2 regions of the Mesorhizobium sp. Cs1299R1N1 genome follow, and region 2 is predicted to be linked to the other one. Evidence: riboswitches for the same ligand, from Rfam matches in the RefSeq annotation. Region 2 holds a riboswitch; the other holds the start of a gene.
What was found. A riboswitch is a leader RNA that binds a small molecule or an ion and turns the genes downstream of it on or off. The one in region 2 is predicted to bind cobalamin.
Positions count from the first base shown of each region.

Region 1: another riboswitch for cobalamin. It lies ahead of O7A70_RS20715 (aromatic ring-hydroxylating oxygenase subunit alpha); the one in region 2 lies ahead of O7A70_RS18760 (CbtB domain-containing protein).

Region 1 is NZ_JAPYKR010000009.1:161,701-166,717, reverse strand. Features, by position in the region: gene O7A70_RS20720 (hybrid-cluster NAD(P)-dependent oxidoreductase) at 1-576, opposite strand, end outside; gene O7A70_RS20715 (aromatic ring-hydroxylating oxygenase subunit alpha) at 642-1,889, opposite strand; cobalamin riboswitch at 2,005-2,206, opposite strand; gene O7A70_RS20710 (DUF680 domain-containing protein) at 2,701-2,907, shown strand; gene O7A70_RS20705 (DUF680 domain-containing protein) at 2,979-3,182, shown strand; gene O7A70_RS20700 (DUF680 domain-containing protein) at 3,249-3,488, shown strand; gene O7A70_RS20695 (ABC transporter ATP-binding protein) at 3,568-4,680, opposite strand; gene bglA (beta-galactosidase BglA) at 4,710-5,017, opposite strand, start outside.
Region 2 is NZ_JAPYKR010000008.1:102,236-107,252, reverse strand. Features, by position in the region: gene cbiB (adenosylcobinamide-phosphate synthase CbiB) at 1-403, shown strand, start outside; gene cobO (cob(I)yrinic acid a,c-diamide adenosyltransferase) at 400-1,014, opposite strand; gene cobU (bifunctional adenosylcobinamide kinase/adenosylcobinamide-phosphate guanylyltransferase) at 1,016-1,531, opposite strand; gene O7A70_RS18765 (CbtA family protein) at 1,524-2,327, opposite strand; gene O7A70_RS18760 (CbtB domain-containing protein) at 2,343-2,522, opposite strand; cobalamin riboswitch at 2,559-2,757, opposite strand; gene O7A70_RS18755 (aromatic ring-hydroxylating oxygenase subunit alpha) at 2,895-4,064, shown strand; gene O7A70_RS18750 (MFS transporter) at 4,069-5,017, opposite strand, start outside.

The DNA.
Region 1 (5,017 bases), on a different contig from region 2:
TTCCTCGATCATGAAGCCGAGCGACAGGCCCGGCATGTGGCCGCCGAGCAGCTCCAGCTCCTTGCGGAAGATGATCTCTTCCGGGCGCCGCGCGCAGTTGACGAAGCCGACATCGGTCCATGGCGCGCAGTCGTTCAGCCAGCGCAGCATCGACATCATCGGCGTCACGCCCGAACCGGCCGAGATGAACAGATATTTCGCCGCCGGATGGCTGTGCAGTGAAAAGTCGCCGCCTGGTCCATAGGCCTTGACGTGCGAGCCGGGCGCCAGGTGATCGAACATCCAGCGTGTGCCGATGCTGCCCACCTGCGCCTTCACCGTCACCGCGATCGAGAATGGCCGCGACGGTGACGATGACAGCGTATAGGTGCGCATCAGCGGCCCGTCCGGTGTCGGCAATTCCAGCGTCACGAACTGGCCCGGCTTGTAGCGGAACCAGGTCTGGTTGTCGGAGCGGAAGGTGAATGTCTTCACGTCGGGCGCCTCGTCGGTGACGCCGGTCACTTCCAGCACCTGCAGCCTGTCGTTCCAGGGCGCCATCTGGTCGAGATGGCGATAGAGGCCGAGGTCCGTCATCGCATTCATCCTGTTGTCCCTTTTGTTCCGCGCATGCCCAAAACCGCCGTCTTTAGCGATATGCCTTAGGCAACGCTGCGCAGGGCCGGCCGGCCGCCTTCGGCAAGCCGTGGCCCGATGAAGGACGCGTACCACTCGACGAACTGGATCACGCCGCCCTCATGCAGCTCCGAATAGGGGCCTGGCTCATACGCCGGCGACAGGATGCCGAAGGCGTTTTCCTCGACGATGCGGCGATCCTGGTCGTTGGTCTCGGTCCAGACATGGGTGAGTTCTGCGAGATCGTAATCGACGCCCTCGACCGCATCCTTATGCACCAGCCATTTGGTCGTCACCGCCGTTTCCGTGGCGCTGATCGGCAGCACCCGGAAGGTGACGGCGTGGTCGCCCAGGATGTGGTTCCAGGTGGTCGGATAGTGGTAAAGCAGCAACGAACCGATGCGGTCGGTTGAAACGCTGTCGGAAAGATTCCTCTCGACCGCGCGCTTTCCCGTCATCGTGTAGCTGACGGCATCGCGCAGCAGCGGCGCGCGGGTCGCGCGATACTGGCCGGCCGGATCGATGCGGAACTTGCTCGGCAGGCCGACCGATTCGCATTTCGCCCAGTGCGCCAGCATCTCCGGATCGCTGTCGGCGCCTTGCACGCCGGTCACCGTCGGTGCTTCCGGGAAGGTCTTGCAGAGTTCGGGATGGTTGCCGGCGCAATGATAGCATTCGCGGTTGTTTTCCCAGACCAGCTTCCAGTTGCCCTTCTCGATGATGGTGCTCTCGAAGGCGACTTTTGCCTCACGCAGCCGGTGCGGCAAAAGGTAGGGCTCGATCATCGCCCGCATCGGCGCGAAATCGGCGGGCTCGCTGGCCAGACAGATGAAGATGTAGCCGCCAACGCTTTCGCAGGCGACGGGCTTCAGGCCGTACTGGCTCTTGTCGAATCCATCGGCCATCTGGCGGGCGAACAGCAGCCGGCCGTCGAGCTCGTAGGTCCATTGGTGATAGGGACAGACCAGTTTGGCGGCCGTGCCCTTGTCACTGTTGCAGACGCGGCTGCCGCGATGGCGGCAGGAATTGTGGAAGGCGTTGATCTTGCCCTGCTGATCGCGCACCAGCACGACCGGATAATCGCCGATCTGCACGGTGATGAAGCTGCCCGGCTTGGGCAATTCGCAATCATGGCCGATGAACAGCCAGTCGCGATACCAGATCAACTCCATGTCCAGCTTGAAGTAGTCCGGGTCGGTGTAAAAGGGCTGTTCCAGCGAAAAGCCTTGTCTGCGGCTGTTCAAGAGCCTCAGCATGTCGTTGCGCGCGTCCATGTCCTGTCCTCAGTTTCAAGGACTGAACTGGTGGTGATTGAGGAAGGACTGGGCGCAGATCGGCGAAAAGCCGGACAAACACCATCCGCCTCTTGACCGCCCACCGCGATCAGTCGAGTTCTAGCGATCTCGGGCTGGTTTCCGGGCTCTGGAGTTGTCCTTGCGGACCATCGCGACACCTTCCCAGGCTTTCGCCCAGTGGTCTCCCGTTGCGACTTGAACTCCACCACCGTTGCGGGGGCAGCGCCGGAATCTGACCGGCTTCCCAATTCTCCACTCCGTCGTCTCGCAGCGGCACCTGAGATGCCCGATCTAACCACGACAGGCTTTGCGACATCGGCACGAAAGCGACATCGCATCCATGCGGCGCGACACGCATGCTGGATCGTCATGACAGGCTTGTAGCCGTTGGAATCGCCTTCTGTCGCCAAGCCGCGCCGGCACCCTCTTCCACCCTTTTGCCGGCAGCAAATAGGTTAACGGTTTCAAAAAGTGACTATTAGCAGGGACTAAAATCGAACCGAACGGTTCGTTTCTGTTGACGGTGCGTGCAAGACGCTGTGAACGCCGAGCCTCCGACACAGTTGGTGATCGAGGTGCTGCTTTAAGCTAACAATTTGATATTACACGAGAAAATAAGAGATGTGGAAAGCGCTGGTACAATTTCAAGTGGTGGAGTCATGGTCCACGCTGAACAACTTCGTGATTGGAAACGGCAAGGGTGCTCTCCCACATCGGGGCTGTCCGAACGACGCGATTTAATCCCAAGACACGCCGCTAGACGGATGGAAAAATACTGGAGTACCAAAAAATGAAAAAGATCATTCTCACTGCCGCCGCCCTTCTGGCTGTTTCCGGCAGCGCCTTCGCTGGTAGCGACAATTACGGTTCGAACGGCGCCAACCAGCCTGCTGCCGCGGTGGACAGCTCGTACACCGCTTCCACCTCCACCAAGACGTCGGAGCCTGTTGCTCAGACGCCTGCTCAGGGCAGCGATCGCAACCTCTTCGGCCGCTAACGGCCTGTCCCCACGGACGGCGGGCTTGCCCGCCGATCCGGTGGAATTCAAGAAATTCAGGAGTGTCTAAAATGAACAAGATCCTTATTGCCGCCGCCGCCGTTCTGGCCATTTCCGGCAGCGCTTTTGCCAGCGACAACTATGGCTCCAACGGTGCCAACCAGCCTGCCGCCGCGGTGGACAACTCGTACACCGCGTCGGTCGACAAGTCGGCTCCTGCCAGCCAGGAGCCCGTCCAGCACGGCGCCGATCGCAACCTGTTCGGCAACAACTAACATCTCTTCAAGCAAGGACGGCGCGATCAGCCCGCCCCTTGAATTCGAAAAAATCGGAGTACCAAAATGAAAAAGATTGTTCTTACCGCCGCCGCTCTTCTGATTGCCGCTGGCAGCGCCTATGCCGGCAACGACAACGTTGGCGACACCGACATCAACAAGCTGGCGACCGTCAACGTCGACACCTCGCATACGGGCTCGACCCGCAAGAGCGAATCGCCTGTCTACAAGCTGCTCAATTCGTCGGGCGACGTACAGAAGTCCGCCCCTCAGGGCGCAGACCGCAACCTCTTCGGCAGCAACTAACCAGCCGTGGTGATATACAAAAGAGAGCGGCGGGCTTGCCCGCCGCTCTCTTTTTGCGTTGTCAAGACAGCTTGTGGTCTCAGGCGGCTTTTGCTTCCGCTTCCTGCAGGGCGAACGACCGTCCATCCGCATCGAAGATATGAAGGTCGCCGGCATTGGCGGTCAGCCGCAGCGTCGAGCCGCGCTTGACCTCGACATTGCCCGGCAACTTGGTCACCAGCGGCAGGTCGGCACGGCCGATGTCGATATAGACCAGCTGAACCTCACCGAGCTGCTCGAGATAATCGACCGTCCCCTCGAACAGATAATCGCTACCACTGGCGATCGCGAGATCTTCCGGCCGCACGCCGAAGCTGACCGCCGCTCCCTTTGCTGAAGCAGGCGTCGCTATCGGTACCGTCGCCTTGCGTCCGCCGACATGACTGACGATGGTCGGATTGCCCGTCTTGTCGACCGTCGCCGGCAGGATATTCATGGCCGGTGAGCCGATGAACTGGGCGACGAAGAGGTTGCCGGGGTTCTTGTAGAGCTCCATGGGCGTGCCGACCTGCTCGATGTGGCCATCCTTCAGCACGACGATGCGGTCGGCCAGCGTCATCGCCTCGACCTGGTCGTGCGTGACATAGATCATGGTCGTGTTGGGCATCGATTCCTTGAGCTTGGCGATCTCGATGCGCGTGGCGACGCGCAGCGCCGCGTCAAGGTTCGACAGCGGTTCGTCGAACAGGAACACTTTCGGATTGCGCACGATGGCGCGGCCGATGGCGACACGCTGACGCTGGCCGCCGGACATCGCCTTGGGCAGGCGGTCGAGATATTTGGTCAACTGCAGGATCTCGGCTGCCTGCCGTACCCGCTTGTCGATCTCGGACTTGCTTTCCTTGCCGATCTTCATCGAGAAGGCCATGTTGTCGTAGACGGTCATGTGCGGGTAGAGCGCATAGGACTGGAACACCATGGCGATGCCGCGCTTCGACGGCGGCACGTCGTTGACCACCTGGCCGTCGATCCTGAGTTCACCCGAGGTGATTTCCTCAAGCCCGGCGATCGAGCGCAGCAAGGTCGACTTGCCGCAGCCCGACGGTCCGACGAAGACGATGAATTCGCCCGATTTGATGTCGAGGTCGATGCCGTGGAGAATGTTGAGATTGCCGTAGGACTTCTTCACTTGTCTCAAATTGACATCGGCCATTGATTTCCTCCAGTGATTCCTCAGATGTTTCAGCCTATGCGTCCGAACCAGGCGTCGTAACCGCCAAGTTCGACCGAACCGGTGCTCGCCTGCCCGGAAAACCCGTGTCCCGCCAAAGGTTGCAGGGTTCGGTTGCCGAGGTCAACCTTCGCCGGCCTGGCGCCCAGATTGAAAACGCAGACGACCTCCTCATTGCCCGCCCGGCGGGTGAAGGCGACGGTGTCGCCCTCGCTTTCGACGAAGGTGATGTCGCCCTTGGCCAGCGCCGGATGGGCGCGGCGGAAGGCGAGAAAGCGCCGGTAATGCTCAAGCAGGGAGGTCTCGTCGCCTTGCTGCA
Region 2 (5,017 bases):
CCCGCGCCATGAGGCGTTCGGCTGGGCGGCGGCGCGCTTCGACGATTGGATCAACCTGCCGGCATCGCGGCTGACAGCGCTGCTGATCGTGCTCGCTTCCTTCTTGGTCGAGGGCGCCGACCCCCACGGCGCCTGGCAAGCGGTACGGCGCGACGCGAAAAAACACCGCTCGCCCAATGCCGGCTGGCCCGAAGCGGCGATGGCCGGCGCGCTTGGGCTCGCGCTTGCCGGACCACGCAGCTATGGCGGTGTCATGGTCGACGACATCTTCATGGGCGAAGGCGGCCGCAGCGATGTCGACAGCGGCGACATCAGGCGGGCGCTGCAACTCTACCGTATCGCTGATTTCCTGCTGATTGGCTTGTTCGGCCTGGTCGCGGTGATCGTTGTTCTGGTTTTCTAAAACTCGATGCCCTGCTGGGCTTTCACGCCCGCCGAGAAATGATGCTTGGTCAAACCCATCTCGGTGACCAGATCGGCAGCCTCGACCAGCGCTGGCTTGGCGTTGCGGCCGGTGACGACGACATGCAGGCCCTCGCGCCGGCCCTTCAGCGCCGCAACCACCTTGTCGAGATCGAGGTAGTCGTAGCGCAACGCAATGTTGAGCTCGTCGAGCACGACAAGGCTGATCGAGGGATCGTCGATCAATTCCAGTGCTTTGGCCCAGGCGGCCTCGGCAGCGGCGATATCGCGCTTCAGGTCCTGCGTCTCCCAGGTGAAACCCTCACCCATCGCATGCCAGACGACGCGGTCGCCGAAGGCGGCAAACGCATCCTTCTCGCCGGTGTGCCATTTGCCCTTGATGAACTGGACGACGCCGACGCGCTTGCCGTAGCCGAGCATCCGCAGCGCCAGCCCGAAGGCGGCGGTGGTTTTACCCTTGCCGGGACCGGTGTTGACGATCAGTAACCCCTTCTCGACCGTCTTGCTCGCAACCTCGGCGTCCTGCACCGCCTTGCGCTTGGCCATCTTGGCGCGATGGCGCTCTTCATCCTTGTCGTCGATGTCGGTCATTTCACTTCACCTTGAGCGGTAGCCCCGCCACCATCAGCAGCACCGTGTCGGCAACCGCGGCGACCCGCTGGTTGAGCCGGCCGGCGTCGTCGCGAAAACGCCGCGCCAGCGCATTGTCGGGCACGATGCCTTGCCCGACCTCGTTCGACACCACGAACCACGGTCCGCGCGGCCGCGACAGCACGTCGGCTAGCCGTCGGCACTCAGCCTCGACGTCGTGATCGGCCAGCATATGATTGGTCAACCATAGCGTCAGGCAGTCGACAAGCACCGGCTGATCATCCGGCAAGGCCTCCAGCGCTTCGGCAAGGTCGAGCGGCGCGTCGATGGTCGACCAGCCCTCGCCGCGCCGCGAGCGGTGCAACGCGATGCGCTCGCGCATCTCATCGTCATAGGTTTGCGCCGTGGCTACATACGCCCATGGCGGGGGGAATGCCGTCACCAGGGTTTCGGCGTGCGCGCTCTTGCCGGAGCGCGCGCCACCGATGATGAAAGTCAGCTTGCCGCGATCAGGCAAAGCTGTCGCGCAAGCTGGTCGCCGTGCCGGTGAAGCGCCTGCGCACCACGCCCACGACCGCGCCGAGCACCAGCCAGAACACCAGATTGGTCACCGTCACCGCCACCACGAACTGATGGTGCAGGCCTTCCGGGATAGGCGTTTCGAAACTGTCGGGCTGCGGCGCGCCGACGACGTGCGGGGCGACGATCAGCAAGACGGCGAGGATGGTCAACGGCAGCGATCTGCGAAACACGATCAGGCCAAGGCCGATGGCGGTCGCCGCGGCCGTTGCCGTCCACCAGATCTGGCGCGCAAGCAGATCGGCCGCCGGCATCGCCGGCAGTTCCGGCTGCAGGCCGAGGCCTGGTGCCAGCGTGAACACGGCAGAGCCGGCCAGCCCCCAGAACACGCCCTGGCGCCAATTGCCGACGCCGCCGGCAAACTCGGAAACCGCGACCAGGACCAGTGCGAAGCCGATGCCGGTGACGATATTGGCAACCACGCTGAAGGCAAAACGCTCGACACCGTCGGCCGGCGCCCAACCCTCGTCTTCCTCCGCCGGTGCCGTGACTTCGGCGGGTGCCGGCGCGGCAGAGCTCATCGCATTCCCAGCGGGCACCACCTTGCTCATTGCGTCGTTGCTCGCCGCCGGTCCGGCCGCGTGGTCATGGTGATGGCCGCCGCCGGCCTGTTCGTAGACTTCCGCCTTGAGGATCAGCGGCACCGTCGCATAGGCCTGCAGGCAGGCGAGAACGATACCGGCCACAAGCCCCGCGACCGCCGCGACGAACACGACGTTGCGAAACAGATTCATGATGTCAGATCCTCGTTAGTGGCAGGGAAATGCCATCGAGTGGCGATAGTCGTGGGCGGCATTGTGGACCGCATCAATATGCGAGAAACCGACAAAGCCGACGACGAACATGCCGAGCAGCGCCGCGAGCGCGAGCTGCATGAAGCGCGACTGCGAGGAGACGGAGGCGCCGAGGGAGACGGAAGCGGTAGTCATGTCTTGTCCTTTCGCCCTCCACCCGAGGGCATCGAAGTCAGTTTCCTGTCGCCGGCAGGTCTCCTGGCTCGCGGATAAGCGCCCTTCCCCACCTTCCCGAAGGAAAACCTTCAGTGGCATATGGAGAGGACTACCGCACACAGTTGCGGGGGCAGCCACGGCATTGGACAGGAATTCCTGTCCGCACCGCATTCCCTCTTGGCTCCAAAAAGGAACCGACGACGTTGGTGACTATAGGGAAATTCGCCGCGCGCGGCAAACCAAATTCCGACAGTCGCCAGCGCAGGAGCGTCGTATCGGCAAGGCCGCTCCCCTCCTGATTGACAAACTTCATGGCCGGGTGTCGGCTGCCAACCTGACAGGAAGCCAGCCATGCAGCCTGATGCCAGCGGGCGCGAGCCCTATAGCGGCCTGACCCGAACCGAGCCGACGCTGCCCTCATCGGCCTATTGGGACCAGGAGAACTATCAGCGTGATCTCGACGCCATCTGGTACAGAAATTGGCTGCTCGTCTGCCGCGAGGCCGACCTTGCCCAGCCTTTGGCATTCCGCACCTTCCGCGTCGGTACGCAGGAAATCCTTGTGCTGCGCGACGACGCCGGCGAGTTGCGTGCCTTCCACAACACGTGCCGGCATCGCGGTTCGCAGCTTTGCCAGGAAAGCGAAGGACGCCTGAAGGCGCGGCTGATCACCTGCCCGTACCATGCCTGGTCCTATTCGCTGCGTGGCGATCTGGTGCGTGTACCGTCGAAATCGCTGCCCGACGGCTTCGACAAGGCCGACCACCCGCTTTATCGCGTTGCACTCTCGGTGTGGCGGGGCTTCGTCTTCGTCAATCTTGCTGAAGATGCCGCCGGCTCAGCGCAGTCATCCTTCGACCCGGCCTCCGGCGACCTCGGCAACTGGCCGCTGGACACGCTGGTGTCAGGCCATGTGCTGCGCAAGGTGATGAACTGCAACTGGAAGATTTTCTGGGAAAACTTCAACGAGTGCCTGCACTGCCCGGGCGTCCACAAGGACCTGTCGCGGCTGGTGCCGATCTATGGCCGCGGCCTGATGAGCCGGCATGACGATCCCGAATGGACGCGCCATGCAGACAATGATGCGCCGGAATTCTCCGGCGGCCTGCGCGCCGGGGCTGAAACATGGTCGCGTGATGGGCAGACGCATGGGCCGGTTTTCCCCGGCTTGACGCAGGCGCAACGCACCGCCGGCCAGACCTATGCCACCAGCCTGCCCTCGATGTTCATCGTCGGCCATGTCGACTATGTCAGGACCGTGCGGCTGGTGCCGCTCGGTCCCGAACAGACCGAATTGACCGCCGAATGGCTGTTCGCGCCCGAGGCGCTCGCCGCCACCGATCTCGACAACATCGTCGCCTTCGGCACACAGGTGCTGGAGGAGGATGCCGCGATCTGCGAGGTCAACCAGAAGGGCCTGCGCTCGATGCGTCATACAGCCGGCGTGCTGATGCCGGAGGAGTACGATTTGCACCGCTTCCACAATTGGGTGCGCGAGCGCCATACTGAGCTTTCGCTCTGATTTTTTAGAGAGATTTAGGCAGGTAGCGCCAGGTCATGAAGCCGCAAAACGCCGCCAGCAGGCCGAGCGTGACGAACACCGATCCCAATCCGAAGAAGGCCAGCACCACCGAATAGACCAGCGGCGGCGTCAGTTCGGAAAAGTCGAGATAGGTGCGGTAGACCGCCGCCATCTGCGCGCGCTCATAGGAGCGCACCGAGCGCATGAAGGCGGTCGAGCCCAGCGCGTCGAGCGCGATGGTGAAGAAGGCGCCGCACAACAGGAAGGCTCCGGTCAGCAACGGCTCTGCCGCTCCGACCGTGCCCGCCGCCAGCAGCGACGCCGACATGGCGAAGTAGGCAAACGTCATGGTGCGTCGGCCGCCAAAGCGTTTTCCCGCCTTGCCCCAGAAGATCGCCATGAACAGCAGCGCATTGCCGGCCGAGACCAGCAGGCCGCCCGCCAGTTCACCCTCGCCCGTGATTACCATGAACAGCGGTCCATAGACGAAGAACGTCGTCCAGAAGCAGGACCGGCCGAAGGCGATCAGCCAGGCGAGCCTGAGCCTTGGCTGCGCCACGAAGCGGCCGATGTTGGCGAGCGGATTTGCCGGCCGCGTCTTGCCCGGGCGGATCGACGGGTTGTCGCCCAGCCGGTAGGTCCAGAACAGCGCCAGCAAAGCCATGGCGAAAACCGCCACCGCGCCATGCGCGGCATAGATGCCGAAATGCGCATAAAGGAAAATGCCAAGCGTCGGCCCGCCCGTCCAGGCAACCATCGACCACGCCATGCGCAGCGATTCGGCCTGCATGAAGTCGGTCTTGCGGATGTGGTCCATGATGTAGAGGTTGAGCGTGATCGACAGCGCACTGGCACCCATCACCCGGCACAGCATCCCGGCCAATTGTCCGGCGAGCGTATGGGTGACGAAGAACAGCGAGCCGATGGCGAGCAGGCAGGCGCCTGCCGTGTAG